3 regions of the Mesorhizobium sp. B2-4-19 genome follow, and region 2 is predicted to be linked to each of the others. Evidence: predicted binding sites of a transcription regulator. Region 2 holds the regulator's gene; each other region holds the start of a gene.

Region 1 (10,247 bases), on a different contig from region 2:
GAAAACACGTCATCGGCCAGCTCGGGCGTGCGTGGCGGGCTTGTGCGGCGCTGGGTGGCGCGCTCGAAATCGCCGGCCATGCGCAGCAGGCTTTCGTCGTCATAGGCCTTGCCGGCGAAGGTCAGGCCGACCGGCATGCCGATGTCGGCCATGGTGCCCATAGGCACGGTGACGGTCGGGATGCCGAAATGGCGCCAGACCAGATTGCCGTTGGCGACCCAGGTGCCGTTGCGCCAGGCGAGGTCCGCAGACGCCTCGTCGATGTCGGCGTCGGCCGGGCCGACATCGGCGGCGGCGGGCAGCACCACGGCGTCGATGCCTTGCGCGTCGAGCCAGTCCTCGAAATCGATCCGCCGTGTCGTTTCCAGCCCTTTCAGGCCGTCTTCAAGCGTCGGGATGTCCCTGAAGGGCGTGATGCCGGATTTGGCGCGTTCGACATAGTCCGCCAGGTCGAAGCCGCCCTCATAGCGGTCGGGCAGCGTGCCGGGCGGCTGCGGGAAAATCTTCGGGCCATCGACAGAAGCGAGATCGGGCAGGACCGGGTCGGCGTTGGCGCGCAGGAAATCGTCCCAGCCCCAGATGCAGAGATCCCAGATTTCGCGGTCGGCGAAATCCGGCGGCACCAGCCCGCGCTCGACCATTGTGCGGGCGCCGGGGAGGTCGCGCTCGTAGTTGGAGACGACGGGAAAATCGACCTCCACCACTTCGGCGCCAAGCCGCTTCAGATCGGCCGCTGCCTGTTCCCACAGGGCGAGTACCGAGGCACGGGTTTCGATCGGTTTGTCGGCCTCGCTGTCGCGGCCGATATACATTTTGGGCACGCCGAGCCGCTTGCCTTTCAGCGCGCCCGCAAGCATCAGATCGGTATAGCGCTGCGGCCGCACTTGAGAGCTTTTCGGCAGTGCGACCCAAGGCTGCGCACGCCAGAAATCGCCTCGCGTCTGCGGGTCGTCGGCGACGATCACGTCGAGCAGTTCGAGCATGTCAGGCATGGTCCGCGTGTGCGGCACCACGACATCCATGGTCGGCAGCGGCCAGTTGCCGCGCACGGAAATGACGCCGCGCGACGGCGTGTAGGCGACCAGCGCATTGTTGGTGGCCGGCGCGCGGCCGGACGACCAAGTCTCCTCGCCGAGCCCGAAGGCGCAGAAGCTGGCGGCCGTTGCGGTGCCCGAGCCATTGGACGAGCCCGAGGCGAAGGCGGCGGTCAGGTAATCGGCATTGTAGGGGCTTTCGGCGCGGCCATAGACGCCGCGCTGCATGCCGCCATTGGCCATCGGTGGCATGTTGGTGAGGCCGATCAGCACCGCGCCGCCGGCGCGCAGCCGGGCGATGGTGAAGGCGTCCTCATTGGCGACCAGATGCTCGAAGGCCGGCGAGCCGGCCGCGACCGTCAGGCCCTTGACCTTGTAGCTGTCCTTGGCGGTGTAGGGGATGCCGTCGAGCGGCCCGAGCAAGGCATTGTTGCGCCGGCGTTGGTCGGAAGCCGCTGCTTCTTCGAACATCGACGGATTGAGCACCGGGACGGCGTTGAGGCTGATGCCATGCCGGTCGAAATGCGCGATCCGCCTGAGATGCGCCGCGACCAGCTCGACGCTGGTGACCGTGCCGCCATCGAGCGCGCGGCGCAGTTGGTGGATCGTCGCTTCGACGAGATGAAGGGCGGCATCGGTCATCACGGGTTCCAGGCTGTTGTCTGTACGCCATGGATGAGCGAGCCCGCCGGCTTCGGCAAGGGCCAGCAGTCAATCTTTGTCGGAACGCGTTGTTCCTGCGGGTGCCCTGGCGGCAGGGCTCAGGCGTCTCCGCCGCTTTCCTTCATACGCCCTATGATATCGGCCATCAGCGCCAGGTCGCGGCGGGAATCGGCGAGGTCGGTCAGCGGCTTGGTGCCCTCGATGATATGCCGATGGAAAATCTCCAGTTCGTTGGAGAAAGCATCGCCGTAAAGCGGCCCGAAGCTTTTCGTCACCGGGCCGAGCGGGCCGGCTTCGGTGACCTCCAGCCGGGTCGGCAGGCTGCGGATGTAGGGCGTGTCGTAGATGATGCGCACGCGCCTGGTGTTGGAGCGCACTTCGATCATGGCATCGAACAGGCCGAGGTCGTCGACGACAGCATCATAGAGACAGGCGAAATGGCCGTAGTCGAAGGTGACCGACGTGTTGGCGCCGCCATTGGTGCGGTGCGCGGCAACCACGCCCTTGGGCTCGCCGATGAGCCCGCGCATCGCCGAGATGTGGTGCGAGGACAGTGCGGTCAGCCCCCGATAGGCGCGCACCAGGTCGGCCGGCGCGTCGGTGCCGACAACCTCGCGGATCAGCGCGTCCCGCTCCCTGGCGCCGCGCGCCAGCAGGGCAGGGTCGATGTCGTTGGGATAGAGGATGTTCTGGCTCTTCTTCAGGAAATGCCGGCCCTCCGAGATCAGGTCGAAGATGCGGACATGGGTGATGTCGGCATGATCAGGCAGTTCGTCTCTCGCCTGGAGATAGGCCGGCGCGTAGCGGCGCATATAGCCGACGAACAGGGTCTTCCCGTAGGCCGGCATCAGCGCCAGCAGATCGTCGATCTCGCGCACCGTGAGACAAGCGGGCTTTTCCAGCAGGATGTGCTTGTCGGCAGCAATCGCCGCGCGGACGAAGCGGCTGTGGGTGTCGTCCGACGACAGCACGAAGACGACGTCGATGTCGGGTGAATTGATCAGCGCCTCGGCCGTGTCGAAGGCTCTTGCGGCATACTCGGATGTGATGAGCGCCACCAGGCTTGGCGAGACGTCGTAGACGCCCGCGATTACCCAGCGGTCGCGCTGGTCAGCCAGAACGGGCAGATGGATCGACTGCGCGACCTCCCCAAGACCCACAAGCCCGACACGAAGTGGCGCCACTCTCAAACTCCCTTGATTTCATTTGCGGCCGATGCGGCCAACGATTGATTTCACAGTTGGGCGATCACGCCGCTCCGGTGACCAGCGCGACCAGTTCGTTGCCTGACGTCTCGGAGGCACGCACAGTCGCGGCCATCTTTCCCGCCCGCATCACCCAGATCTGGTCGGACAGGCGCCGCACCTGATCGAAATTGTGGCTGACCAGGATGACCGAGACCGACTGTTCGCGCAGGCGGCGGATCAACGCCTCGACATTGGCGGTCTCCTGCACGCCAAGCGCTGCCGTCGGTTCGTCCATCACCACCAGCTTGGCGCCGGAGCCGACGGCGCGGCAGATCGAGATCGCCTGCCGCTGGCCGCCAGACAGGCGGCGCACACGCTGGTTGATCGACGGCACGTTGATCGACAGGCGCGACAGCATGGAACGGGCCTCGCGTTTCATCGCCTTGCGGTCGAGGAAAGCGAAGGGGCCGATGCGGCGCACGAGCTCGCGGTTGAGGAACAGGTTCTGCGCCACCGTCAGTTCGTCGATCAGCGCCAGGTTCTGGTGCACGGTCTCGATGCCGGCCTTGCGTGCCCCGTCCGGGTTGGAGAAGGGATGCTCGCGGCCATCGAAGACGATCGAGCCGGCATCCGGCACATGCACGCCGACCAGGCAGCGGATCAGCGTCGACTTGCCGGCGCCATTGTCGCCGATGACGGCGGTGACCTCGCCGCGGCGTGCCTGGAAGGCGACGTCGGTGAAGGCGCGCACGCCGCCGAAATGCTTGCTCAGGCCATTGCAGGCGATGATCGCGTCCGAGGCGGAGGAGGGGCTGACGGCGCTCATTTCTGGTACCGCATGATCAGCGCTGCCAGCACCACGATAGCGCCCACGGCAAGCGGTTGGTAGAAGGCCGAGACGTTGAGCAGCGTCAGCCCGTTGACCAGCGCGGTGAGCATCAGCGCGCCGATGGCCGGGCCCAATATGCTGGCGCGGCCGCCGAACAGGCTGACGCCGCCCAGAACCACCGCCGCCACCGAATTCAGGAGCAGGCTGGTGTTGATCTGCGGCTCGGCCGAGCCGATGCGGGCAACCAGAAGAATGGCCGCGATGCCGGCGCAGAAGCCGGAGATGGTGTAGGCGGCGATCTTGACGCGGTTGGTGCGGATGCCGAGCGCGCCGGCGCTTTCGACCTGGCCGCCGGTCGCCAAGAGATGGACGCCGAAGCGCATGTGGTAGAGGGCGATATGCGCCACAATGACGGCCGCGATCGCTACCCAGACCGGATAGCCGAACGGTCCGAACGAGCCCGAAGCGAGCTTCAGCAGGAAGGTCGAGCCGACCATGGTCGGTTCGCCGCCCGACAGGATCAGGCCAAGTCCGGTGATGCCCGACAGCGTGCCGAGCGTCACCACGAAATCGGGGATCTTGCCTGCGGTGATGATGAGGCCGTTGAGGAAGCCGATGGCGCTGGTGGCGAGCACCGCGAGCACGCAGGCGATGAAGATGCCGTAGCCGGCCGCGTTGAGGAGACCGAGGATGATGGCGCCAAGCATGACGGCCGCCGCCAGCGACAGGTCGATGCCTGCCGTCGCGACGACGAAGGTCTGGCCGATCGACAACACGACCAGGATAGCCGCCGCCAGCAGCAGCGCCTGCAGATTGGCGACGCTGAGAAAGACCGGCTGGGCGATGCCGAAGACGATGACGAGACCGACCAGGCCGACGACGGATGCCCAGTCGGCCCAGAAGGAAGGATCCAGGAGGAGAGCCGACAGGGAGGGGCGGCTCTCCTCCGCCGCGCCCGCCGAATGGGCGACGGGCGCGTTGTCCGTGGGATTGCTCACTTCAGCATCTCGCGGAAGGGATCGGGATAATCGCCGCCGGGACGCGGAAAATTCTTCAGCGAGGCGTCGGCATTGTCCTTGTTGATCAGGAGCACGGGTGCGGGCACGTTGGCGGGCAGTTCCTTGCCCTTGGCGGCCAACGCACAGGCTTCGACACCCATGGCGCCGACGACATAGGGATATTGGGCGACGGTGGCCGTGAGTTCGCCTGCCGCGATCGATTTCAGCGCATCGACGATGCCGTCGAGGCCGATCACGTTGACGTCCTTGCCCGAGGTCCGCACGGCGCGTTCGACGCCGAGCGCCATGATGTCGTTGGCGGCGAAGAAGCCGGCGAGATCGGGGTGCGCCGCGAGGATGTCGGTGGCGGCGGTCAACGCCTTCTCACGATCCCAGTCGGCGCTGACCATCACCACCACCTCTAGCTTGCCCTCGACGGCCTGCTTGAAGCCCTTGATGCGGGCATTCGAGCCGACATCGCCGACGATGCCGGCGATCAGCGCCACCTTGGAGCCCTTCGGTACCAGCTTCAGCATTTCCTCGCCGGCCAGCGCGCCGGCGGCGACATTGTCGGTGCCGATATAGGTCGAGACGGCAAAGCCGGCGGCCTTGGCCTGTTCGGCGTCGATGGTCGAGTCGATGTTGACGATCGGCTTCTTCTTCTGCGCGACCGGCACCAGCGCCTGGACGAGGTTGGAGACGCTGATCGGGTTGACCAGGTAGCAATCGAAGTCCTGCATGGCCATGGCGGTCAGGCGGTCGGCCTGGCCGGTGGCGTCGCCCATATTGGCGGCGGCTTGGACGCTGACATTGACGCCACTGGCCTTGCCTTGCTCCTCGACGCCCTTCTGCATGGTCTGGAAGAAGGGGTTGTCGAGGCCTTTGACGATGGCCGCGACCTTGGCCGCGTCCTCGGCGTGGGCCGAGACGATGGTTGCCAGCAGGCCCGCGCCAAGCGTCAGGCCGTTGAAGATACGCATTTTGTTCCTCCGCTTCTTGATTGTTGGACGTGTCTTGTCGGCAAGCCCACGGACGCCCGTGGCCGGTGCTGCGAGAGCCATGCTTGCATCGGCAACGCCGCGCGGCCTGCGGCCCGGCGAACGCCAAACGTCTCGCGGACGACGGACCCGGTCGGGACCTTTTCCATGCCAGGCATTTCTCCTCCCAGAGCGCTGACCTAGCCCCATCAGCGTTTGCGCATGTTTTATAAAAAATTGACACGCGTCAAGATTTAAAATGGTGCGAAGCGGTTTTCGCCGATTGGGCCGCAGGGCGCGCGATTTCCGGAATTGCCGGCTCGGCAGGGGCGGGCTCTCACCGGGCTCCGTCGGCACGAACTGCCGCCGGCCCCGTTTGCCGCCAAGCCGCAATCAGTGGGCGCTGCCGTCGCTGTCATCGCCGAGCAACTGTCAGATAAATAATGGAGACCAGAAGTACCAAAACGGCTTGCAAGCGTAAGCTAAAGCTCGCAGAAGTTGTGCAAAAAAGCATGCCGTTTGAGAAGGCTTATACCGTCATCCAGCATGAAGGGGGAATCATGCCTGACCAGAATGCCATGATCCGCGCAGCCGTCGGACGGCTGCTTTCCGAGAAGACCGGAGTCGCGGTCATTTCCATGAAAGAGAGTATCACCGAGTTGCTGGCAAGGACCGGCGCGGCGCTCACCATCGAAACCCTGCAGGACATGCTGCTGGAAATGGCCGAAGTGCGCGGCATGACGGTCGTGCTCGACGTTTAGAGCTTCGCCTTGTCCCGGAAACGGCGAGCTGCTCCAACTCTTGTTTTGACGCAATTCCCAACGGAATGCGCTACGCGCTTTCCGGGACGGCAGCCGGTAGCCGTTCAGCCGCGACGGGGCCAAGGCGTTCTGCCTTGCCCGCTGTTGCAAGCGTGCCATCACCGTAGATCATGCGGCCGGCACGGAAGGTGGCGCGGACGCGTGGCACGGGATGGCGGTCGGCCACCACGAAATCGGCCAGAAGGCCGGGCTCGATGGCGCCGCGATCGGTGAGCCCCAGGGCGTTGGCCGGGTTGGCGCTTGTCAGCGCCGCCGCCGCCGCGAGGCCATTGCCCCGCAGCTCCGCCAGGCCGAGCACGGCCGGCAGGATGGACGCCGGATGGTAGTCGCTGGCCAGCATGTCGAGCAACCCGGCTTCATAGGCCTGCCGGGCGGAAAGATTGCCGGAATAGGACTCGCCGCGCAGTGCGTTGGGCGCTCCCATGGCGGTATGCATGCCGAGCCTGCGGGCCTCCTGCGCCGCTTCCAGGGTCACCGGGAATTCGCTGAGCGCCGCGCCCAGGCCATGCACCAGTTCGACCTTTTCCAGCGTGTCGTCGTCATGCGAGGCGAGGACGATGCCGGCGGCCCGGGCACGCGTCGACAGGTCCTGCAGGGCGTTCAGCACATCGCCTTGCCCTTCGCGGCCCGCCATGCGCTTGCCGACGACCTCGGAAGCCGCGGCAACCGACATGCCGCGCTCCTTGGCGATGCGGGCAATGTAGAGCTCGACGTCGCGGTATTGCCCCTGTCCGGGCGTGTGGTCCATCAGCGAGATCAAATGCAGCCTGCCGGCGTCCATCAGCTTGCGCAGCGTGGGAAGCGCCGGGGTGAAGGTCACTTCGAAGCGGGCGTGGATGCGGTGGTCGACCAACAAGTGGTCCTTCAGCCCGGCAATGGTGCCGATGATTTCCGTCGTATGGTCTTCCGAGCGCAGCACGCCGCTGGTGACGCTGGCGCCGATGAAGGAGAGCGCGGCATAGGCGGTGGTGATGCCGCAGGAGGCGAGCTTCTTGTCGAGCTCGGCAATGCCGACCCGCATCGGTACATGCACGCCGATGCGCGGCTCGACTTCCCTCTCCACCATGTCGCCATGCATGTCGATGAAGCCGGGCAGCAGCAGGCGGCCGCCGCCCTCGATGTCGGCGTGTCCGACAGGCTTCTCGCGGATCTCGGCGATCCGGCCGTTCTCGATCCTGACGGCGCCGTTGGGGATGACGCGGTCGCGCAGGACAATTTCGAATTCACTCAGCCACATGTCATGTCTCTTGCAAGGCAGCGATTTCAAGGTGGATTTCGCGGGCGACAAGGTCGGCGCATCGTTGGGATGATGAAAGACGCCGATCATGGCGACGATGCGCCGGCTTGCCGACGCCTCGATCACGATCTCTCCAGAACATGTTTTCTAGTTCACTCGAATGCCGGTTTCCATTTGATTTTTATGACATTTTCATGAAAGCCGGCGTTGCCGGAGCCGCTGATTCAGCCGGTACGGGATCGTTCCGACAGCCATTCGGCGGTTTGCCGGCTGGCCTGTTCGGCGGAAAGCCCAGGGATCAGCCCTTGCAGCAGACCGTGCAGGAAGATCCCCGCAAAGCAGTCGCCGGCGCCGATCGTGTCGGGCACGGAGACCTGCTTCAGCGGCGTGACGTGATTGAGCGCCTTGCCGTCGTAGAGCGAGATCGGGCGCGCTCCATCGGTCAGCACCAGCGTCCTCAGGCGAGGCCCGGCAATCCTTGACGCCCGCTCCCAGATCGCGTGCGTGTTCTCGCCGGGAAAGTCGGCGCGCGATCCGATGACGATGTCGGCCGGGCGGTGCGAGGCGCTGCGCAGCGGAAACTGCGAGACCACCAGCGGGATCGTCCGCAGCGAGGCAACAAGACCGTCGTCGAGCACCAGGGCGTTGAGATAGGCGGCGTCGCCGCTGACAGGCTCGGGTGCGGCGAAGGGAGGGCGCAGCTGGCCGCTGGTGTTCAAAATGGTGCGCTCGCCGTTGGGCTCGAGCAGGATTTCGGTGAACCGGGTTTCGCCGGCCCACATTGTGACGTAGCCGGTGTCAATGCCGCTCGCCTGCAAATTGGCGAGTGCCGCCCGGCCATGGCCGTCGTCCATCAGATTGCTGATCAGCCGGACATGGTTGCCCAGCTTCGCCAACCGGGTGCCGGTGTGGAAGCCGCCGCCGCCAAGCCTGACAACCCGATCGGAATAGGTGAGGCGCGCGCCGGAGGCGAGGGGCGATGACAGCGACCAGACCTGGTCGTGATTGACGTGGCCGACAACGATGACTGTGCTCATGATCCCTGCTTTCGGTCTTCGGTCGCCCAGGCCGGGCGTCGTTGTATCGGCGATGAGGCCGCACGGGCACGCTCTTGGCGCACTATGAAGGTGACCACCGCCCGAGAGCAGCCGCCTCTCGGCAACTCACCTGCCGAGGACGCGATCGTGGCGAAGTTCGTCAGCGCCTACGAATCCGCCGACATCGATGCGCTGGTGGCTCTGTTGACCGACGACGTCTTCTTGTCGGTGCCGCCGATACCGCTGGAATATGAGGCCGAGACATCGTGGCCCGCTTCTTCGCACCTATTTTAGGCTCCGGACAGAGATACGAACTGGTGCCGACGCGAGCCAATTGTCAGCCGGCATTCGGCGTCTACCGACACCCACCCACCGGCATCCACGGATCCGGGGTCTTTGTCCTGGCTCTCGCCGGCGACCGAATCGGCGCCATGACCGCCTTCGAAAGGACGGTCCTGCCATGTTCGGCCTGCCGCGCTCCCTCCCGGATGCGCAACAGATCGCCTTCGGCCTGGGCCGCGGAACCGCTCAGGGCTTCCTGTAGCGGCGATGAGGCGGAAAGCGGCCAGGAGACGAAGGTCGCCTCCCAGCCAAATACAGCCGACAATTCACGCAGGCGTTCCCGGATGCCCGCGCCGCCTGCTTACCCGCGCTTCTCAATCACGGCGTAAAGCACGTTGCGGTTCTCGCCGAAGAACACCTTGGCCTCTACCGCGTTGCGGTCGACGCTGGCGTTGACGATGTTCCACATGTCGACCTCAGAGCGCAGCAGCAGCACCCAGTCCATGAAGGTTTCGCGGTAGCCGGCGTCAGGGGTGCCCTCGGCGTAGTTGGCGAACAGGAATGTGCCGTTCGGCTTCAGCATCTGCAGGCAGGTCTTGGTGAGTTTCACGGCGACATTGTGCTGGAGGTAATCGTAGAGGCCCGAGGCGTAGATGAGATCGAACTTGCCGAGCTTGTGGCCCCGCGTCAGCACGGTCCGCACCGAGCCGTCCACGGCCTCGACCGCGGTGCCGTGGAAGTCGCGTGCGATCAGCCCGACGCTCTGCGGATCCTGGTCGAGCGCGACCCAGCGCTTGAGACGGCCCTCGGCCAGAGCGACGGAGCGATTGGCTTCGCGCAGATGGCCGGCGGCGATGGCCAGAACCTCGGTTTCGGGTCCGTTCTTTGCCGCCGTCTCGTCGACATAGCGGGTCAGGAGATCGCGCCGTTCACGTGCCGCCACGCATGACGGAACGTTCTGGGTATGGCTGTAGAGCGCCTTGCCGATCTCCGAGGCGTTGGCCACGCTCTCGGCAACGTGCGGATCGCAATAGATGTAGTCGAGCAGCTGCGCGTCGCCGGAATAGCCCCTGGGCTTGGTGAAGGACCAGTTCGTCAGTGGATCCTCCAGAAAATACTTCAGGATCGGGTGGTTTTGCGCCACCGGTATCAATGCCTGCCAGACGTCGGGATGCACCTTGG
Region 2 (10,247 bases):
CATCAGCACCGGTATGGCAATGCCATGCGCGATGTACAGCCCGCCTTCGGGAACGGTAATGCCGTTCTGCTGGGCGTACTGGCGCACGATGCCGATCGGCCATGGATAGGAATTGGCGATCCAGACGGCGCCAAGGATAGCGGCGCAGGCAACCACGCCAAGCAAGGTCTCAGCCCAAACGGGGCGCAGCGGAAAGTGGAACCGCTTGCGCTGCGACCTGCCGTTGAGCAGCATGAAGGCGACCGCCACGCAGGCGACGACACCGACGATCCAGCTGGCGGTGGCACCGATCGAGCCACGTGGTCCGCCGCCCATCAGCTGGAAGGTCGTGTCGAGCGGCGCGACCGTGCGCCCGCTGGTGATCAGCCATGCCATGCCGCGCCAGACCAGCAGGCCGCCCAGCGTCACGATGAAGGCCGGCACCTCCATATAGGCGATGATGAAGCCCTGGAACGCGCCGATCAGCAGACCAAGCGCCACGCCGGCCGCCAGCGCGATGATCCAGAGCCATGGATTTCCAAGCTGGAAACCGACGACGCGGATCAGGAATTCGGCCTGCGCCACGCCCATGATCATGCCGATCACGCCTTCGACGGATCCGACCGAGAGGTCGATGTTGCGCATGACGATAACCAGCACCATGCCGGTCGCCATGATCGCGACCGACGAGGTCTGCACCGACAGGTTCCACAGATTGCGCGGCGTCAGGAAAAGCCCGCCCGACAATATATGGATGCCGACCCAGATGACCAGCAGCGCGCCGATCATGCCGAGCATGCGCGTATCGAGTTCGGTAGCCTTGAGGAACCGTCCGACGGCGCTGAGTTCGGATGCACGCGCCCTGTCCGCTGCCGTGCTGCCGACCGGTTGATTAGAGGTCGTGTCGGTCATGCTATCCTCCCACCGGTTTACCGTCTGGCGCGGGTTCCGAACATGGATGCTATTTGCTTTCCGCGGTCATTTGAAGCGGGAAGCCCCTTGAGAAACGCCGCGGCCTTTGGGCCGCGGCGTCGATATCGAACGGTATTGCGCCGTTTAGTTGCAGGCGGCGACGCTGCCGGCGGCGACGCCCGCGCAGACTTCGTCCTTCTTGATCCAGCCGGCGTCGATGACGACGTTGAGATTGTCCTTGGTGATGGCGACCGGGGTCAGGAACAGCGACTTGACGGTATTGCCGCCAGGCGTCGTGAAGTCCTTCACACCGGCGATATCGGTCATCTTCTTGCCGTCGGCCAGCTGCGAGGCGATCTCGGCGGCGTTCTTGCCGAGTTCGCGCGCGTCCTTCCACACCGACACGGTCTGGGTGCCGAGCGCGATACGGTTCAGCGCGGCATGGTCGCCGTCCTGCCCCGAGACCGGCACGGTGCCGGCAAGCCCCTGCGCCGTCAGCGCCGCGACGACGCCGCCGGCGGTGCCGTCATTGGCCGCGACGACCGCGTCGACCTTGTTGTCGTTGGCGGTCAGGAACTGCTCCATGTTCTTCTGGGCGTTGGCAGGCAGCCAGCCGTCGGTATAGGCCTCGCCGACATTCTTGATCTTGCCGCTGTCGATGGCAGCCTTGAGCACTTCCATCGAGCCTGCGAACAGGAAGTCGGCATTCGGATCGGCGCCCGAGCCCTTGATGAAGACATAGTTGCCTTCCGGCTTGGCCTTGAACACCGCGCTGGCCTGCAAACGACCGACTTCCTTGTTGTCGAAGGTCAGGTAGAAGACGTCCTTGTTCTCGATCAGGCGGTCATAGCCGACGACCGGAATGCCTTCGTCCAGCGCCTTCTGCACGGCCGGGCCGATGGCCGAGGCATCCTGGGCCAGGATGATCAGCGAATTGGCGCCCTGCGAGATCAGGCTCTCGACATCGGTAAGCTGCTTGCCGGGATTGGACTGCGCGTCGGCGGAAATGTACTTGTCGCCGGCGGCCTCGATCGCCTTCTTCATGGCGGCCTCGTCGGTCTTCCAGCGCTCTTCCTGGAAGTTGGACCACGAAACGCCGATGACCTTGTCCTTCGCCTGCGCGACCGACGCAAGCGTCAGCGACATGGCGACACCCGCCAGGATGGCGGCCGTGAATCTCTTCATGATATTCCTCCCTGCGCCGCGTATGGCGCGACCAAACTGGCCCTAAGGCCGGCACAGAGGCCCTATTTTTTCGAGCCTCGAAAAAACACTGAGCCAACACCGGAACGCTGTCAACAACGATTCTGATGGATTTTGATGTCCCTCTGAATTTTTTTCGAGCTTCGCAATAAATAAATGACAGCACCGGCCGCTTCTGCCAGTATTTGACCGTGTCGCCGGCAGCGTTCGAGGAGGCCGGAAGAACCGCGGCGACCGGGAGGATGTGAAAAAACATGTCGGTCGGAATCCGCCACGACGATCTGCGCCGGCGCAACCGGGCGATGGTGATCGCGGCCGTGCGCCAGGCTGGCCGGCCCTCACGCACCGAGATCGCCGCGACCACCGGCCTCAGCCATTCGACCATATCGGCGATTTCCTCCGACCTGATCGGCGAAGGCATCCTGGCCGAGGGCAAGCCGAGCGAGGCCGGCGCGCTGAAACGCGGCAGGCCGCAGGTCGGGCTCGGCCTCAATCCGGAGGCCGCGGCTGTGATGACCGTGGTGCTGTCGCTGAATTTCCTGTCGGTCGCAGTCATCGACTATGCCGGCCAGGTGATATCGGAAGAACAGCGCCGGCTGGACACGCTGACCATGTCGCGCGAGGCGCTGATCGGCGAATGCGTGGCCATCGTAAGGCGGCGCCTCGAGGATCCCGACATTGACGTGCGCAGCGTCGCCCGCATCGCGCTGGCGATCCAGGGCATCACCGATACCGAGGCCCGGGCGATGCTGTGGTCGCCGATCACGCCGCAGACCGACATCGCCTTCGCCGACATACTCGAAGCCGAGTTCGGCATCCCCGCCACCATGGAAAACGACTGCAACATGATGGCGGTGGCGCTGCGCAGGCGCGATCCCGAGCGCTACCGCGACGACTTCATCGCCATCCTGCTTTCGCACGGCATCGGCATGGGGCTGGTGCTGAAGGGCGAGCTGTTCACCGGCACCCATTCCTCGGGCGGCGAGTTCGGCCACATGATCCATCGGCCCGGCGGCGCGCTCTGCCGCTGCGGACGGCGCGGCTGTGTCGAGGCCTATGCCGGCAATTACGCCATCTGGCGCAATGCCAGGCAGCTCAGCGAGGACACCGAGCCTGTGGCCGATGTCAGCGACGCGCAGATGCGGGCGCTGGCCACGACGGCACGGGAACGGGACGGGCCCGAGCGCGAAGCCTATCGCAAGGCCGGCGAGGCGCTGGGTTACGGCCTCGGCAGCCTGTTCGCGCTGATCGATCCCGCGCCCGTCGCCATGGTCGGCGTCAGCGCCGCCGCCTTCGACCTGATCGAGCCGGCATTGCGCGAGGCGATCGCCCAGACCGCCGGTGGCCAGCACTCGGAATCGATCTCCTTCGACACCGAACCGAACGAACTGCCGCTGATCCGCGAAGGTTGCGCCATGCGCGCGCTGACCTTCGTCGACCAGGAGATTTTCGCGCCCGGCGTGCAAACGAAAGCAGGCCCCGCCGCGAAGAAAAACGTTGCCTGAGTCAGGTCGTGCTCAATCCTCGCGGATCGCGTAGCCCGCCCCACGGATGGTGCGGATGACATCCGGCATGCGGCCATTGTTGACCGCCTTGCGCAACCGGCCGACATGCACGTCCACGGTGCGCTCGTCGATGTAGATCGTCTCGCCCCAGACATTGTCGAGCAGCTGGCTGCGCGAGAACACGCGGCCGGGATGGCGCATCATGAATTCGAGCAGGCGGAATTCGGTCGGCCCGAGCCGGATCTCGCTCTTCTTGCGGTAGACCCGGTGCGATTCACGGTCGAGCACGATATCGCCGACCTTGAGCACGCTCGACAGCACTTCCGGCTTGGCGCGGCGCAGCAGCGCCTTGACGCGGGCCATGAATTCCGGCGTCGAGAACGGCTTGACCAGATAGTCGTCGGCGCCGGTGGAAAGCCCACGTACACGGTCGCTTTCCTCGCCCCGCGCGGTCAGCATGATGATCGGCAGCCGCTCGGTCTCGGGCCGCATTCGCAACCGCCGGCAGAGTTCGATGCCGGATACCGCCGGCACCATCCAGTCGAGCACGAGGAGGTCGGGCACGTTCTCCTGCAGGCGGATTTCGGCTTCGTCGCCGCGTGTCACCACCTCGACCTGGTAACCCTCCGATTCCAGATTGTAGCGGAGGAGCACGCCGAGCGGCTCCTCGTCCTCCACCACCATGATGCGTGGTGCGATCATCGATTGGTTACCCCTGCGCTCTCAGGCCGCCGGCGCCGACATCGCCGTCTCGTCCTGTTTTGGACGGTTGGCGGGCAGCTGCGTGCCGGTCAGGACATAGTACGCATTCTCGGCGATGTTGGTCACGTGGTCGCCGATGCGTTCGAGATTCTTGGCGCAGAACAACAGATGCGTGCAAGCCGTGATGTTGCGCGGATCTTCCATCATATAGGTCAGCAGTTCGCGGAAGACGGAAGTGTATTTGACGTCGATGCGCTCGTCGTCGGCGCGCAGCTTCGCCAGTGCCGCGGCATCGCGCGCCGCATACTCCTCGATGACGCCCTGCACCTGGATCAGCACCAGCTGCGCCATGGCGTCGATGGAATGCGACAGGTCGCGCGGCGTGGCGCTGAGGCCTACAGTACCGACGCGCTTGGCGATGTTCTTGGCAAGGTCGCCAATGCGTTCGAGGTCGCCGGCCATGCGGATCGAGCCGACGACATGGCGCAGATCGTCGGCCATCGGCTGGCGCTTGGCGATCAGCGTGATGGCGCGGTCGTCGAGCTCGCGCTGGCGCGCATCCATGATGGCGTCGTCGGAGACGACGCGCTGGGCGAGCGCATTGTCGGAGTTCAGCAGCGCCTTGGTGGCGCCGCCGACCATCGAGCCGGCAAGGTCGCCCATGTCGCTGATCAGCCTGCTGATCTGTCCGAGATCCTCGTCGAAGGCTGCGACTGTGTGTTCGGCCATGATCCTGGTCCTCGTATGCGTGCGATCAGCCGAAGCGGCCAGTGATGTAGTCTTGCGTGCGCTTCTCGCGAGGCGACGTGAAGATCTTCTCGGTACGGTCGAATTCGACCAGTTCGCCCAGATACATGAAGGCGGTCTGCTTCGAGACGCGCGCCGCCTGCTGCATGTTGTGGGTGACGATGACGATCGTGTAGTCGGCCTGCAACTCGTCGATCAGTTCCTCGATCTTGGCGGTCGACAGCGGGTCGAGCGCCGAGGCCGGCTCGTCGAGCAGGATGACTTCAGGCTTCACCGCCACGGTGCGGGCGATGCACAGCCGCTGCTGTTGGCCGCCCGACAGGCTAAGGCCGCTGGCATTGAGCTTGTCCTTGACCTCGGTCCACAGTGCCGCGCGCTTGAGCGCCTGCTCGACACGGCCGTCCATCTCGGCCTTGCTGATCTTCTCGTAGAGCCTGACGCCGAAAGCGATGTTCTCGTAGATCGACATCGGGAACGGCGTCGGCTTCTGGAACACCATGCCGATCTTGGTGCGCAGCAGGTTGAGGTCCTGCGAGCGGTCGAGAACGTTCTGGCCGTCGAGCAGCACCTGGCCCTCGGCGGTCTGCTTGGGATAAAGCTCGTAGATGCGGTTGAAGACGCGCAGCAGCGTCGACTTTCCGCAACCCGACGGGCCGATGAAGGCGGTGACGCTGCGCTCGGGCAGCGACAGCGTGATATCCTTCAGCGCCTTCGACTGGCCGTAGTAGAAGTTGAGGTTCTTGACCTCGATCTTGGCCTTGGTCACCGCCTCGGCGGCGATCGTCATGTCTGGAGACAACATCTGGCTCATTTGTCCTCTCTGCGTCCGGTCAGGCTGCGCGCAAGGATGCTGAGCGCGAGAACCGTCAATGTGATTATGAGTGCACCGGTCCAGGCCAGCTGCTGCCATTCCTCATAGGGGCTGAGAGCGAACTGGAAGATGGTGACCGGCAGGCTGGCCATCGGCGCGTTGAGATTGCTCGACCAGAACTGGTTGTTCAGCGCCGTGAAAAGAAGCGGTGCGGTCTCGCCGGAGATGCGGGCGATGGCCAGCAATATGCCGGTGACGATGCCCGAAAGCGCGGCACGATAGGCAACCGAGCGGATGACCACCCAGCGCGGCGCGCCGATCGCGGTGCCGGCTTCGCGCAAGGCGTTGGGCACCAGGTTGAGCATGTCCTCGGTGGTGCGCACGACGACGGGGATGACCAGGATGGCGAGTGCTACGGCACCGGCGATCGCCGAGAAATGCCCCATCGGCCGCACCATCAGCTCATAGACGAACAGGCCGATGATGATCGACGGCGCCGACAGAAGGATGTCGTTGATGAAGCGCACCACCGTGGTGAGCTTCGAGAAGCGGCCATATTCGGCCATATAGGTACCGGCCAGCACGCCGATCGGCGTGCCGACGATGATGCCGATGATGGTCATCATGATGCTGCCGTAGATGGCGTTGAGCAGGCCGCCGGCGTCGCCGGGCGGCGGTGTCATTTCCGTGAAGACCGAGAGGGAGACGCCGGCCAGGCCCTTGTAGAGCAAGGCGCCAAGGATCAACGCCAGCCAGGCAAGGCCGATGCCGGCAGAGACGACGCACAGCGCCATCATCACGCCGTTCTTGCGCTTGCGGCTCTGGTGAAGCGATGCGGCTGTCGACATCGGTCAGGCTCCCGTGCGGGCGTCGATGCGCATCAGCATGTAGCGGGCGATGGCAAGGATCAGGAAGGTGATAACGAACAGGATCAGGCCGAGCGCGACCAGCGAGGAGGTGTAGAGATCGCCGACCGCTTCGGTGAATTCGTTGGCGATGGTCGCCGAGATGGTCGTTGCCGGCGCAAACAGCGACGTCGAGATGCGGTGCGCGTTGCCGATGACGAAGGTCACCGCCATCGTTTCACCGAGCGCGCGGCCGAGGGCGAGCATGATGCCGCCCATGATGCCGATGCGGGTGTAGGGAATGACGACCCGGCGCGTGACCTCCCAGGTCGTGCAGCCGATGCCATAGGCCGATTCCTTCAGCACCGACGGCACCGTGTCGAAGACGTCCTTGGTGATGGAGGTGATGAAAGGCAGGATCATGATGGCCAGGATCATCGCCGAGGTCAGCAGGCCGATGCCGTAAGGAGGGCCTGCGAACAGGCTGTTGAGGCCCGGAATGCCGTGGAACACGCTGATGATGAAGGGCTGCACCGTCGTCTGCAGAAACGGCGCCAGCACGAACAGGCCCCAGATGCCATAGATGATCGAAGGGATGCCGGCCAGCAGTTCAACCGCCATGCCGATCGGACGCCGCAGCGGGCGTGGGCAAAGCTCGGTGAGGAAGATGGCGATGCCGATGCCAAGCGGCACGGCGATCAGGATGGCGATGGCCGAGGTGATGATGGTGCCGTAGATCGGTGCCAGGGCGCCGAACTTCTCCGTCACCGGGTTCCAGCTTTCGCTGGTCAGGAAGGAAAAGCCGAAGGTCGACAGGGCTTGCCAGGAACCGGCAAACAGCGAGATCGCAACGCCGCCGAGCAGGACCAGCACCAATATCGCGGCGGCGCGGGTTGTCGCCTGGAAGATTGCGTCGGTCAGCGCGAACCGTCGAACGGTGGCGTCGCGCGAACTTCTAACGGCTGGCAAGGCTTCCTGGACAGCGCTCATGTCAAGCTCGGCTCTTTCAGTTGAAGGAAAAGGAGCGCCGCAGGTGCGGCGCTCCTTTGGAGGATGTTACTCGCCAACGTAGACGGGCTTGCCGCCGGCCTGGATGTCGGCCTTCCACGAAGCCTTGATCAGGCCGACGACGCTGTCGGGGATCGAGACGTAGTCGAGCGCCTTGGCGGTTTCCTTGCCGTCCTTGTAGGCCCAGGCAAAGAACTTCAGGGCTTCGCCGGTGGCAGCGGCATCATCCGGAGCCTTGTGGATCAGGACCCAGGTCGAGGCAGCGATCGGCCAGGTGGCGTCGCCGGGCTCGTTGGTGATGATGACGTTGAAGTTCTTGGCGCCCTTGAAGTCGGCATTCGAAGCGGCAGCGCCGAAGGATTCGAGCGACGGCTGGACGACCTTGCCGGCTGCGTTCAGCATCTTGGAGTAGGACAGGTTGTTCTGCTTGGCATAGGCGTATTCGACGTAGCCGATGCCGCCGTCCGTCTGCTTGACGGTGTTGGCAACGCCTTCGCTGCCCTTGGCGCCGACGCCCGTCGGCCATTCGACGGCGGAGTCCGAACCGACCTTGTCCTTCCAGTCGGGCGAGAGCTTCACCAGATAGTTGGTGAAGTTGAAGGTGGTGCCCGAGCCGTCCGAACGATGCACGACGGCGATCGCGGTCGACGGCAGGGTGAGGCCGGGGTTCAGCGCCTTGATCGCGGCATCGTCCCAGGTGGTGATGGCGCCGAGATAGATCTGGGCGAGCGTCTTGCCGTCGAGGACGAGTTCGCCCGGCTTGACGCCGGTCAGGTTGACGATCGGCACGATGCCGCCCATCACCATCGGGAACTGCACGAGGCCGTTCTTTTCCAGATCGGCGTCGGACATCGGCTTGTCGGTGGCGCCGAAGGTCACGGTCTTGGCGATGACCTGCTTGATGCCGCCGCCCGAACCGATCGACTGATAGTTGAGGCCGATGCCGGTGTCTTTCTTGTAGGTGTCGGCCCACTTGGCGAACACCGGATAGATGAAGGTCGAGCCAGCGCCGGAAAGGTCAGCTGCGATGGCTGCGGAAAGGGTGAAGGTAGACGCTGTAGCCATTGCGATCGCAACGGCCGTCGAGCGGATGAAATGTCTCATTTGGCCTGCTCCTGTTCGGAAGATGGTCTCTCGGCGCCATTCCTAACAGCGCCCGCTGAGGCCAATAGCCTTGGATTATTACAGTCGCATGACAGTTTCGTGTCAGCCCGGTAACGCGTCGCCGGCCGTGCAAAAGGCGGTCGCGTCGGATGGCGGCGGCCTGATCCGAGTTTGCGCCCGGAATCAGGGACTTGAGCCATCCACCGGCCGGAGCCGCCGCCGGAATCGACGGGCTTTCTCGGATGAAGAAAATCCGGACGGGAGCGCGTTGCTCAAGGCCAGAGCGTGTCATGGCCGGGCCATCGCCAAAAACAGGTCCGTTGGGGTAGGTTGACGCTGTTTGTTGCCGGCGGTCGCTGCTCCCGCCCGTAACTGCAAGGGCGGAATTCGATTTTGCCATTGTCCCGGCTCGGCGCCGGCTTTGGTATGGTGCGATCGCACCATAGGCATTGCACGCAGGGGTAGCAGCACAATCCGCGATTGATTCGGATCCTTGGAACCGGGCGACGCCGTGCTATCCTGCGTTGCGCTGGACCTGGCGGCCGGCGCCGAGCCAGCGCTCGACTTTCTCCAGCAGGGCCCGGGGGCTGATCGGCTTGGGCAGATAGTCGTCCATGCCCGCCTCCAGGCAGCGTTCGCGATCGCCCTTGAGCGCATGCGCGGTCACGCCGATGATCGGCACATGCGTGCCGGTTTCCTGCTCCAGCCGGCGGATCGCGGCGGTCGCCTCGAGCCCGCTCATCTCCGGCATCGAGACATCCATCAGGATCATGCATGGATTGAGCTTGCCGAAAGCCTCGAGCGCCCTGCGGCCATTGCCGACGATCTCGAAACCATGGCCGGTCTCGCCAAGGATCTGGGTGAAGACCATCTGGTTCACCTCATTGTCCTCGGCCACCAGTATGTCCAGCCTGTGTCCATCACCGCCAGTGACGGGCAGCCGAGGCCGAACCGGCGGCGGCTGCAATTGCGCGCGTTGTTCGGACAGCGCCAGCGGCGGCGGCTGGGGAGTATCGGGCCTTTCGGCTGCAGGCGGCTGGACGGCCTGGCTGTCCGTGGCGTGGCGATGGCGCTGAATGGTCGCCACCAGCGTCTCCAGAAGCACCGAGGAACGCGCCGGCTTGATCAGCTGGGCGTCGATGCCGAGATCGCGGTAGCTGGTGTTGGCGAGCGACTGGTCGACCGAGGTCAGCATGATGATGGGCGTGTCGGCGAGGCCTTCGGTGCTGCGCACGATGCGCGCCATTTCGGCGCCGCTCATTTCGGGCATCTGGTAGTCGAGCACGACGCAGTCCACACCCACGCCATAGGCGGCGGCCGCGATCAGCACCTTGAGGCCCTCCGCGCCGCTTTCGGCCGCGCAGGAATCGAACGTCCACGAGGTCATCTGTTCGGTCAGGATGGCCCGGTTGACGGCATTGTCGTCGACGA
Region 3 (10,247 bases), on a different contig from region 2:
TCGACCATCGGCGGCTCGGGCAAGGTTCGCGCGCCGCAAAAGGACGTCACGCCTGCGCGTGCGTCCTTCGGCATCACGGCGGTAGCAAGGGCCAATCGCTGAGGGGCGGTTCAGCCGCGCGGCGGAGCCGACGAGGCGCGCACGATCAGCTCGACCGGCAGCAATTGCCGGCTGACCTTGCCATCACTCTCCAGGATCGCCTTGACGGCAAGGCGGCCCATTTCGGCGATCGGCTGGGCGATCGTGGTCAAGGGCGGCTCGGACATGGCGGATTCCGGAACACCGTCGAATCCGACGATGGAAACATCGTTGGGGACGTTGAGCTTGCGCGCGCTCAGCCATTCGAGCGTCACCAGGGCTATCTTGTCCGACATCGCCAGGATGGCCGTGGGCGGCTCCTTGGCGGCGAAGATGGTTTCGAGCGCCGCTTTCGTGCTGGTCGCATCGTTGGCGGTCTCGTAGACGGGCACCTTGGATGTGTCGATGCCGACCCGCGAGAGTTCCTGCAGATAGCCGGTGAGGCGGTCGCGCGTTCCCGCATAGGTCGCGGATCGAACCTGCTCGGGTGAAACGAGACCTGTCCTGCCGTCGGCAAAAGGCAGTGCCAGGACGGCGAAACGGCGATGTCCGAGATCTGTCAGATGGCCAGCCGCCAGGCTGGCGCCGGCGATGTTGTCGACGCCGATGGCCGCAACCGCCCCATCCTCGGAGTCCAGGTCGAGCGCCACGAAGGGCAATTTGCGCTCGCGTGCCAGTTCCACCAGGCGCGAACCGCCTTCGATGCAGAAGACGATGAAGCCGTCGACCAGGGCGCTCTGGATGTTCCAGGCCAGTTGTTCATTGTTGGCGGCCGAGACCAGGGAGATGCCGGCTCCCGTCGCGTCGCAGGCCTGGGAGATGCTCGCCATCATGACGCGCGCGAAAGGATCGTCGAAGAAATAGGAGAGGGGTTCGGCCGTGGCGACGCCTATGGCGTTGACCTTGCCCGCCCGCAACAGGCGGCCCTTGGGATCCGGCCCGCCATAGCCCATCGCTTCGGCCGCCGCCTTGACCCTTTCGCGGACTTCCTCGCGCACGATCTCCGGGCGGCTGAAGACATTGGATGCGGTGCCGTGCGAAACACCGGCGGCCTTGGCGATGTCGGCCAGCCGGACGGGTCTTCGATTGCCTGCGGTGAGTGACGCCATTGTGCGTGCCTCCTGACATGCATTTAGCACGTTCCGGATTTGCATCTAGCACTTTCGTTGGATCGATTCAAATTTTGCTTGACTGAAGATGCTTGAAGACCTATGTTTGAATCGATCCAAACTGTAGATTTGCCCTGCTGAATGACAAGGGGAAGGTACGCTATGCATCCCGTCAATTATCTGTTCCAAGACATCTATCGCAACGACTGGCGTATTGGATCGGGCGCCAACAGCTCCAGGCTTCGGGGCAGGACCGGCCCATGGATTCGTGACCTTCGCTTCCTTGTGGAGCGCAAGCGCAGCTGAGCGACGCATTTTTTTGCTCGCCGATTGGATCGATTCAATTCAAAGGGAAAAGAACCATGCATCCCATCAAGCATTTGTTCGAGGACATCTATCGCAACTACTGGGGCATCGCCCCGGCCGCCGAGCGGCCGAGGGTGCGGCGCCTGACGAAGCCGGCCGCGCGCAATCGCGATCTTTGGGTGCGTACCGAACGTCCCAGGGATTGATACCCGCGTAGTCGGTCTCAGGAACGCGGACGCACCAGGGCGGAAATCGCTATCCCCAGCCAGCCGGCGATGAGCAGGGTGCCTCCGATCGGCGCCGACATCGGAAACAGTCTCGATCCGAGGAAATCGCGGGCGAGGAGATCGCCCGCGAAAAGCAGGAGTCCGGCAAGCAGGACAAGGCTCGCGATCCGCAGGCAGCGATTCGCGCCGATGAGGCCGACGGCGAGGAAGACCGGCGCGTGCATCAAGAGGAACGACGCGGCCGTGCCGGTGAAGGCGCCGCCGCGGTGCGCGGCCGCTGCCGACAGCGCCACGCCCGCCGCGCCGGCGAGACCGCCGGCAAGCACGAGGAGACGGCTGGCGCTTGGTTCGGCGGAATTCATGTCGGCCAGCTCCCTCTAACGCTCTCAGGACTTACTTGCTTCCAGCGCCATATGCCGTATGCGCCGCGACTGGACAATCCAGTTGTAGACGGCGCCGCCGGCCATCAGCGCCGATGTGCCGAGAAACACCGCCCGCATGCCGAAATGACCGCCGACGAAGCCGCCGGTCAATGGTCCCGCAACCTGCCCGACATACTGCGCCGAGATCGCCAGGCCAAGCACATTGCCGCCGACGCCGTCCGGGATGTTGTGGCGGATGACGCTGGTGATGCAGGGCAGCAAGCCGCCGAGCGCCAAACCCATCAGGAAGCGCAGGCCGATCAGTTGCCAGCCATTGGTGACGAAGGCTTGCGGTATCAGCAGCAGGGCCGAGACGGTCAGCGCCCCGACGACGACGTTCCAGTGACCAACGCGGTCAGCGAGCTTGCCGAGCCAGGACGCCGACAGGATGGTGCCCAGCGCCGCCGCCGACATCACCACGCCGGCGACCATCGTCACCCGGCTCTGATCCTCGATGAGCTGCTGCACATAGACGGTGATGATCGGCTCGATCGACATGTTGGCGAAGGCCAGCAGCATGCCGGTTATCAGCATGGCCACGACCGGGCGCTTGTCTGGAATCCGTGACCAGCCGCTTTTCGGCCTGGCGTCCGATCCCGCCTTTACCGGCTTCGGGCGCGGTGTCTCCTTGATGAGGAAGGCCGTTGCCAGGAAGGCCAGGAAGATGACGCCGCCGGACAGAAGGAAGGTGGCGCGAATGCCGATCACTGGCGGCAGCGCACCGCCAAGCAGGGGCCCGACCAGCGAGCCCGCCGTTATTCCCGCCGACAGTACGCCCAGCGCCCAGCCGGAACGGTCCTTGGGCGTCTGCATGGCCACCAATATGGTCGATCCCGAGGAATAGCCGCCGGCAAAGCCGATCATCAGGCGCAGCAGCACCAGTTGCCAGACCGTCTCGACCATGCCTGTCAGCGACATGCAGATCGCCATGCCGAAGCTGGCGCGCACCAGCATCACCTTGCGGCCGTAGCGGTCGCCCAGCCGTCCCCACAAGGGCGCGACCAAGGCCGCGGCGAAGAAGGTGGCGCCGTAGGCGATGCCGGACCATTGCACGATGGCGGCATGGCCCTGCGCGCCAAGCTGTTCGACATAAAGCGGCAGAAACGGCAACAGCAGGGTCATGGCGATGAGCGTGCTGAACGAGCCACCGAAACAGACGGCGAGATTGCGCCGCCAGTGGATGTTGTAGCCGCTCTGTTGTGTGTCTTCCTGTGTCATGTCCTGCCTGCCCGATATCAGCGCTTGTTGCGGATACCATTTTGGGATACCAAATTGGTATCCGTCATGAACTCCAACCCGGCTGCTGTCAATGCGGCTTCGGAACAAGGAAGCGCTATGTCGCAGATGCAGAATGTCGAACGGCAGTTGCGCGAGATGATCCTGGGGCTTGAGATCGGTCCAGGCGAGAAATTGACCGAGCGCTGGATCGAAGGCCGCTTCGGTGCCTCGCGCACGCCGGTCAGGGCAGCACTTCTGCGGCTGGAGACCGAGGGGTTGGTGGGCAGGGATGGCCGCGGCTGGACGGTATCGCCCATCAACCTTGCCGAGCTCGAGCAGATCGCGGTCTTTCGCGAAGCAGTCGAGGTCGCGGCTGTCCGGCTGACATGCATGCATGCCGAAAGCAGCGCCATCGACGTCATCGAGGCGATGCTCGATTCCTGCGACGACAATACGCCGCGCGAGGAGTGGCATCGTGTCGGCATGGATTTTCACATCGAGCTGGCGCGCCTGTCGGGCAACGAATTTCTGTTCAGGGCAGTGCGCGATGCCATGACCCGCCTATCGCGCGCTCGCTGGCTGGAAGTGCGTGACGAAGCGGCCCTTGGTCGCGCCTGGGCCGAACACCGCGCCATTCTGGCCGCGGCACGCCTTGGCGATGCCGATGAAGCGGCCCGCCTGCTTTCTGCGCACATCGTCGGCAGCCGCGACCGGCTGGTGACGTCGCTCGCCAACGACCGACGCGGCCTTCGCGCCAGGGGATTTGCCGTCGTGGCTGCCTAGCACCGCTATAGGGCAGGGCGCTCGCCGGCAAAAACAGGCGACGCCTCACGCCGAGCGCACTTTGGGCCTCGCTTCACGGACGCCGATGGCGTAAGAGCGGCGATGGAAAACAACCGATTTGAAACACCAGTGACCGTCAAGTCCGTCACCGCGGGAAGCACTCAGATCTTGCGAACGGCCCGCGAGGCATCCGAATATCTCCTCAACAGCTGGCCAGGCAAGCGCAGTCCCAAGCATCGCGCGGCGCTGCAGGCCTGCCACGACGCACTGGCCGGCGACAAGCCGGCGATGAACGCCCGGCGCGCCTTTATCGCCGCGGCGCGTGAAGTGGACGTTTTTGTCAGCGACAAAGCTCCTGCCTGACGCAAGGCCACAGCCTGGATTGACGCAAGGCCCGCATATGCGGGCCTTTTGCCGTCATTCCGCCGTTTCGTTTTCGTTCTCTGCCTCGGGCTTGGAACGTTCGCGTGCGGCGACCTTGGCCGCCAGCTTTTCGGCTTTCTTCGCCGCCTTCTGCCGGTCGCGTTCCTTGCGTTCCTGATCGTAGTTTGGTGCTCGTGCCATATCGGCTCCTTTTGACCTGCCTTGCGGCTCCGACCCTGCCTAGGAGCATTAGCCGTCAAACACAACAGCTGAAACGACAGTGCGCGGGCGCGGCCCCGGAGATCGAGGGGCTTGCCAGATCAGCGCCATAATGATGTAGGAAACGCGGGGCGCCAGCGTATTTGAGAGCAGCCCGTTTGTTTTGACCAAGTGAATCATGGCAACAATTGCGCGGACGTCGGCACGGGTTTTCTATTATGCGCGAAACGTCGTGCGCGATGTCATTCCCCAAGCCCTGTTCCGCCGCAGGCTGGCTATTCGTCTAGAACAGGCCATGCGTTCCGACGAGGCGGCGCGGCGGCGGTTGAACTACTACAACAAGCTGCAGGACTTTTTCGCGCCAAGCGCCAATGCGGTGCGCATCAGCAAACTGCCGTTCACGCCGACCATGTACTATTACGACCTGAAGGAATTCGCCCGCTATTTCGATCCCGGATTGCTCATCGACGTCGAATTCGGCGACGTCAGGGACGTGCCGAAGGTGCCGACGATCGTCAAGGATAGGCCGATTCGTGATGACGACCAGAACGCGGTCATCATGAAGCTCGACAAATTCCGTCACTTCCAGATGCCGGCTGACACCATCTCGTTCGCCGACAAGTTGCCGATGGTGGTCTGGCGCGGTGATCTCAACAATCCGATCAGGACACGGTTTCTGCAAGCGGTGCGCGACCTGCCATTCTGCGATGCCGGCTCGCACAAGCCGAACGCACCGGCCGAATACGCCAAGCCCTTTCTCAGCATCGGCCAGCACCAGCGCTACCGCTACATCGTCTCGCTCGAGGGCAATGACGTGGCGACCAACCTCAAATGGATCTTGAGCTCGAAGTCGCTTTGCCTGATGCCGCCGCCGACATACGAGACATGGTTCGCGGAGCGCCAGCTCGAGGCCAATGTCCACTATGTGCCGCTCGATCCGGATTTCGCCGATCTCGGCGAAAAGGTGCGCTATTTCGAACGGCATCCGGCGCAGGCAGAGCGCATCATTGCCGCGGCCAATGCCTATTGCCGGAAATTCTCCAATGAGCGGGACGAGCAGGCGATCTCCCTGCTCGTGCTCTACAAATATTTCGTGCTCAGCGGTCAGATCGGGCCCGATCCCGAACTCTGGCGCTTCATCAAGGGCTAGCGCGCCTCCAGCTGATGGTCAGATGACGTTGCGGTCGAGAACCATGTCGGCGGGGCCGAAGCGATCCTTAGCCGTCAATTGCTGGTGCCAATAGGGGTAGAGCACGGGCGGCCGGCTGGCCGCGTCGAGGCGCTGGCGTTCCTCAGGGCTGAGCGCCAGGCTTGCGGCCGCGAGATTGTCCTCGAGCTGGGCATTGTTGCGGGCGCCGATCACCAGCGAGGAGACGGCGGGGCGGCCGAGCAGCCAGGCCAGCGCCACCTGTGCGGCCGATACGCCGCGGGCCTTGCCGATCTCGACCAGCACATCGACGATCCGCCAGAGCCGGTCCTCGTCGCGGATCGGCGGCTCGGACCAGCCGGCGAGTTGCCGTGCGGTCGGGCTGTCGCGATGGTATTTGCCGGACAGCAGGCCGCCGGCGAGCGGGCTCCAGACCAGCACGCCCAGCCCCTGGTCGACCGAGATAGGCAGCAATTCATATTCCGCCTCGCGTGCCTCCAGCGTGTAGTGGATTTGCTGGGTGACGAAGCGCTGCTGGTGACGGCTGTCGCTGATGGACAGCGCCTTCATCACCTGCCAGCCGGACCAGTTGGAGCAGCCGATATAGCGCACCTTGCCCTGGTTGACCAAAGTGTCGAGCGCCGCGACCGTTTCCTCGACCGGGGTAAGCCCATCCCACTGGTGGACGAAATAGATGTCGATGACGTCGGTCTTCAGCCGCTTCAGGCTCTTCTCGCATTCGCGGATCAGATGGTGGCGCGACAGGCCTTCGTCGTTCGGTCCACTGCCGATCCGCATGCGCGCCTTGGAGGCAATCAGCACGTCGTTCCTGCGCTTGCCGCCAAGTGCCTCGCCGATGATCTCCTCCGACAGGCCGTTGGAATAGACATTGGCCGTGTCGATGAGATTGATGCCGGCATCGATGCAGATGTCGATCATGCGCTTGGCTTCGGTAAGATCGCTGTTGCCGACCGCGGCGAAGGGCCCGGTGCCGCCGAAGGTCATGGTGCCCAAAGTCAGTGTCGAAACCTTCAGGCCGGAACGGCCAAGGGTGCGGTATTCCATGTCAGTCCTCGCGATTGCGTTGAATGGGGGCGGGGCCAAAGGGCAGCCCGGAATGCGAGAGGATTTGTAGGACAATTCGGCCGGCTTGTCGCCGTGCCATGGCGATGGATCGATTGGACATGGCGGCTGCCGCGGCGGCCGCGATAGCGTCCGGCTGCAATAAAACCGTCACTGCCGGTCTATATTGAAGTCGGCTCAGGTGTTTCCCTTCCAGGCCGCTGGCCAGCAATTTGGGGCGCCGTATGGGAACCGACAGGGCTTGCAAGCGGAGCAGTGCAAATGACTGAGCTAAGACAGAATTCTCCCGCCAAGGACTGGCTCGAAGCCGAACTCGCCGACACGCTCGACGAAGACTATGAGCTCGAAATGTCGGAGCCGGCGCTGTCGATGGAGATCGCCAAGATCTACAAGAACGCGCATCCGCCTTCGATCGACCGCATGCAATATTTTCGCGACCTGATCACCCTGCAGTCCGAACTGATCAAGCTGCAGTCCTGGGTCGCCTACCACAAGAAGAAGCTGGTGGTGATCTTCGAGGGCCGCGATTCCGCCGGCAAGGGGGGCGTCATCAAGCGCATAACCCAGCGGCTCAACCCGCGCATCTGCCGTGTCGTGGCGCTGCCCGCGCCGACCGAACGCGAGAAGTCGCAATGGTACTTCCAGCGCTATGTCCCGCATCTGCCGGCGGGCGGCGAGATCGTGTTGTTCGACCGCTCCTGGTACAACCGCTCCGGCGTCGAGCGGGTGATGGGCTTTGCCGATGCCGGCCAGGTCGAGGAATTTTTCCGCGACGTTCCCGAGTTCGAGCGGATGCTGGTGCGCTCCGGCATCACCGTGGTCAAATACTGGTTCTCAATCACCGACGAAGAGCAGCAGATGCGCTTCCTGATGCGCATCCATGACCCGATGAAGCAGTGGAAACTGTCGCCGATGGATCTGCAGTCGCGCGTTCGCTGGGAGCAGTACACCAAGGCCAAGGAAGAGACCTTCGCCCGCACCAACATCCCCGAGGCGCCCTGGTTCATCGTCGAGGGCAATGACAAGAAGCGGGCGCGGCTGAACTGCATCGATCATCTGCTCAAGCAGATGCCGTATGAAGAGGTGCCGCACGAGGAGATCACGCTGCCGGAACGCGTCTTCAACCCGGAATACGAGCGCCAGACGCTGCCGCGCGAGCTCTACGTGCCGGAGAAGTATTGAGGCGGATGAAGCTGTAATCTCCACCTAACCCCGCTTGATCACCACATGCGTGGCAAGCGCCGTCGCCACCTGCTCGGTGCATTGATAGCCAAGCTTCAACATATCCAGGCCGGCGAAGAGGTGCTCGCCCTTGCCAAGCAGCACCGGCGAGATTGCCAGATGCATCTCGTCGATCAAGCTCTCCTGCAGATATTGCCGGATGGTGGCGACCCCGCCGCCGATCCGTACATCCTTGCCGTCCGCCGCCGCTTTCGCCTGCTCAAGCGCCGAATGCATGCCGTCGGTCACAAAATAAAAGGTCGTGCCGCCTTCCATCGTGATGGGTGACCGCGGGTGGTGCGTCAGCACGAACACCGGCACATGGTAGGGCGGGTTGTCGCCCCACCAGCCTTTCCAGCTGTCGTCAGGCCATTCGCCGCGGATCGGTCCGAACATGTTGCGGCCGAGGATCCAGGCGCCGACATTTTCGAAACTGCGCGCCGCGAACGCCTCGTTGATATCGGTGGTGCCGCCCTCTCGCCCAAGCACCATCTTACGGAAGGTGCGGGTGTCGATAAACCATTTGTGCAAGGATTCCCCGCCGATGCCGAGCGGATTTTGCAGATCCTGATCGGGGCCGGCGCCATAGCCGTCGAGCGATAGGGTGAATGCATTGACACGCAGCATGGACATGAAAGCCTCCTCGATAACCAGTTGTATTTTGCAATCGGTTGTTGTTTAGCAAACCAATTGCAAATTGCAAGCGCTATTTTCTAAGGAGAAAAAGACACATACCGGATCTCGCCTCCAAGCGATGTCCCAATTGTTTCGTGATGATCGGTTCGGATGATAACCGGCCGCTGGGACGGCCGCCGATCGCCGACCGGTGAAGCGGATCAGGACGCATCCTCTGGAGGCGGCTATCATAGCCGCGGCTGTCGGTTCTTGTCTGCGGGAATTCGAAAGAAACGCCGACCGGTCGAAAGAGTGGTGACATCTACTGAAAGGCTTTTGCTGGCCAGGCCGGACTACCCCTTCAGCATTTCGGCCACTTCGGGCGCGAAATAGGTCAAGATGCCGTCGCAGCCGGCGCGCTTGAAGGCGAGCAGCGATTCCAGCATGGCCTTCTCGCCGTCGATCCAGCCATTGGCGCCCGCCGCCTTGATCATCGAATATTCGCCCGACACCTGATAGGCGAAGGTCGGCATCTGGAATTCGTCCTTCAGCCGGCGGATGATGTCGAGATAGGGCAGGCCGGGCTTGACCATCAGCATGTCCGCGCCCTCGGCGATGTCCTGCTCGGCCTCGCGCACCGCCTCGTCCGAATTGGCGTGGTCGATATAATAGGTCTTCTTGTCGCCCTTGAGCAGCCCTGCGGTGCCGACCGCCTCGCGATAGGGGCCGTAGAAGGCCGAGGCGAACTTCGTCGCATAGGACATGATCGCCACGTCCTGAAAACCGTTGGCGTCGAGCGCGTCGCGTATGGCGCCGACGCGGCCGTCCATCATGTCGGATGGCGCGATGATGTCGGCGCCGGCCGCTGCCTGGATGACGGCCGCCGCCGCGACCTGTTCGACCGTTTCGTCGTTGACGATGATGCCGTCGCGCAGGATGCCGTCATGGCCGTGGCTGGTGAACGGGTCGAGCGCCGCGTCGGTGATGATGCCGATCCCGGGCACCGCGTCCTTGATCGCGCGGGTGGCGCGGTTGATGATGTTTTCCGGGTCGAGAATGTGCGAGCCGGTCCCGTCGCGCAAGGCCAGTTCGACATTGGGGAAGGTGGCGAGGGCCGGAATGCCGAGCTTTGCCGCGCGTTCGGCCTCCTTGATGGCAAGATCGACCGACAGGCGGAAGACGCCCGGCATGGCGGCGATCGGCTCGCGCACATTCCTGCCCTCGACAACGAAGATCGGCCAGATCAGGTCGTCGACCGAAAGCCGGTTCTCCTGTACCAGGCGGCGCGACCAGTCGGCCTTGCGCATGCGGCGCAGGCGGCGGCTGCCGGTCACGTCGTCGACGCTGCGCGCGCCGGCTGGCTTTGTCGGGGTGAATTTGTTCATGGCCAATACTCCGGATCAGCGGGTTTTATCACGAGCCCTTGCCGCTGACCAATGCGACACGATTGTGCCAG

Evidence for each region. The regulator PhoB, encoded in region 2, activates phosphate uptake and scavenging genes when phosphate is short. The targets are predictions, from matches to a motif close to TGTCATNNANCTGTCAT.
Region 1: a site for PhoB is predicted at 7,930-7,946, ahead of FJ546_RS13375 (alpha-D-ribose 1-methylphosphonate 5-triphosphate diphosphatase). Genes of this name have one in related genera too.
Region 3: a site for PhoB is predicted at 7,093-7,109, ahead of ppk2 (polyphosphate kinase 2). Genes of this name have one in related genera too.

What each region holds. Positions count from the first base shown of each region.
Region 1 is NZ_VFUV01000006.1:196,802-207,048, reverse strand. It holds gene FJ546_RS13405 (amidase) at 1-1,676, opposite strand, end outside; gene FJ546_RS13400 (Gfo/Idh/MocA family oxidoreductase) at 1,796-2,881, opposite strand; gene FJ546_RS13395 (ATP-binding cassette domain-containing protein) at 2,946-3,710, opposite strand; gene FJ546_RS13390 (ABC transporter permease) at 3,707-4,711, opposite strand; gene FJ546_RS13385 (substrate-binding domain-containing protein) at 4,708-5,691, opposite strand; gene FJ546_RS31590 (hypothetical protein) at 6,132-6,449, shown strand; gene FJ546_RS13375 (alpha-D-ribose 1-methylphosphonate 5-triphosphate diphosphatase) at 6,520-7,746, opposite strand; gene FJ546_RS13370 (PfkB family carbohydrate kinase) at 7,971-8,783, opposite strand; gene FJ546_RS31225 (hypothetical protein) at 8,868-9,077, shown strand; gene FJ546_RS13360 (class I SAM-dependent methyltransferase) at 9,427-10,247, opposite strand, start outside.
Region 2 is NZ_VFUV01000016.1:82,105-92,351, forward strand. It holds gene FJ546_RS23615 (sugar ABC transporter permease) at 1-891, opposite strand, end outside; gene xylF (D-xylose ABC transporter substrate-binding protein) at 1,036-2,076, opposite strand; gene FJ546_RS23625 (ROK family protein) at 2,349-3,599, shown strand; gene phoB (phosphate regulon transcriptional regulator PhoB) at 3,612-4,301, opposite strand; gene phoU (phosphate signaling complex protein PhoU) at 4,323-5,030, opposite strand; gene pstB (phosphate ABC transporter ATP-binding protein PstB) at 5,056-5,859, opposite strand; gene pstA (phosphate ABC transporter permease PstA) at 5,856-6,707, opposite strand; gene pstC (phosphate ABC transporter permease subunit PstC) at 6,711-7,694, opposite strand; gene pstS (phosphate ABC transporter substrate-binding protein PstS) at 7,761-8,816, opposite strand; gene FJ546_RS23660 (PAS domain-containing protein) at 9,331-10,247, opposite strand, start outside.
Region 3 is NZ_VFUV01000003.1:197,069-207,315, reverse strand. It holds gene FJ546_RS07095 (OpgC family protein) at 1-102, shown strand, start outside; gene FJ546_RS07090 (substrate-binding domain-containing protein) at 111-1,187, opposite strand; gene FJ546_RS31110 (hypothetical protein) at 1,550-1,699, shown strand; gene FJ546_RS07085 (DUF423 domain-containing protein) at 1,717-2,082, opposite strand; gene FJ546_RS07080 (multidrug efflux MFS transporter) at 2,107-3,360, opposite strand; gene FJ546_RS07075 (GntR family transcriptional regulator) at 3,478-4,143, shown strand; gene FJ546_RS07070 (DUF982 domain-containing protein) at 4,246-4,506, shown strand; gene FJ546_RS07065 (hypothetical protein) at 4,561-4,707, opposite strand; gene FJ546_RS07060 (glycosyl transferase family 90) at 4,904-5,875, shown strand; gene FJ546_RS07055 (aldo/keto reductase) at 5,894-6,937, opposite strand; gene ppk2 (polyphosphate kinase 2) at 7,217-8,137, shown strand; gene FJ546_RS07045 (dihydrofolate reductase family protein) at 8,162-8,809, opposite strand; gene hemB (porphobilinogen synthase) at 9,145-10,176, opposite strand.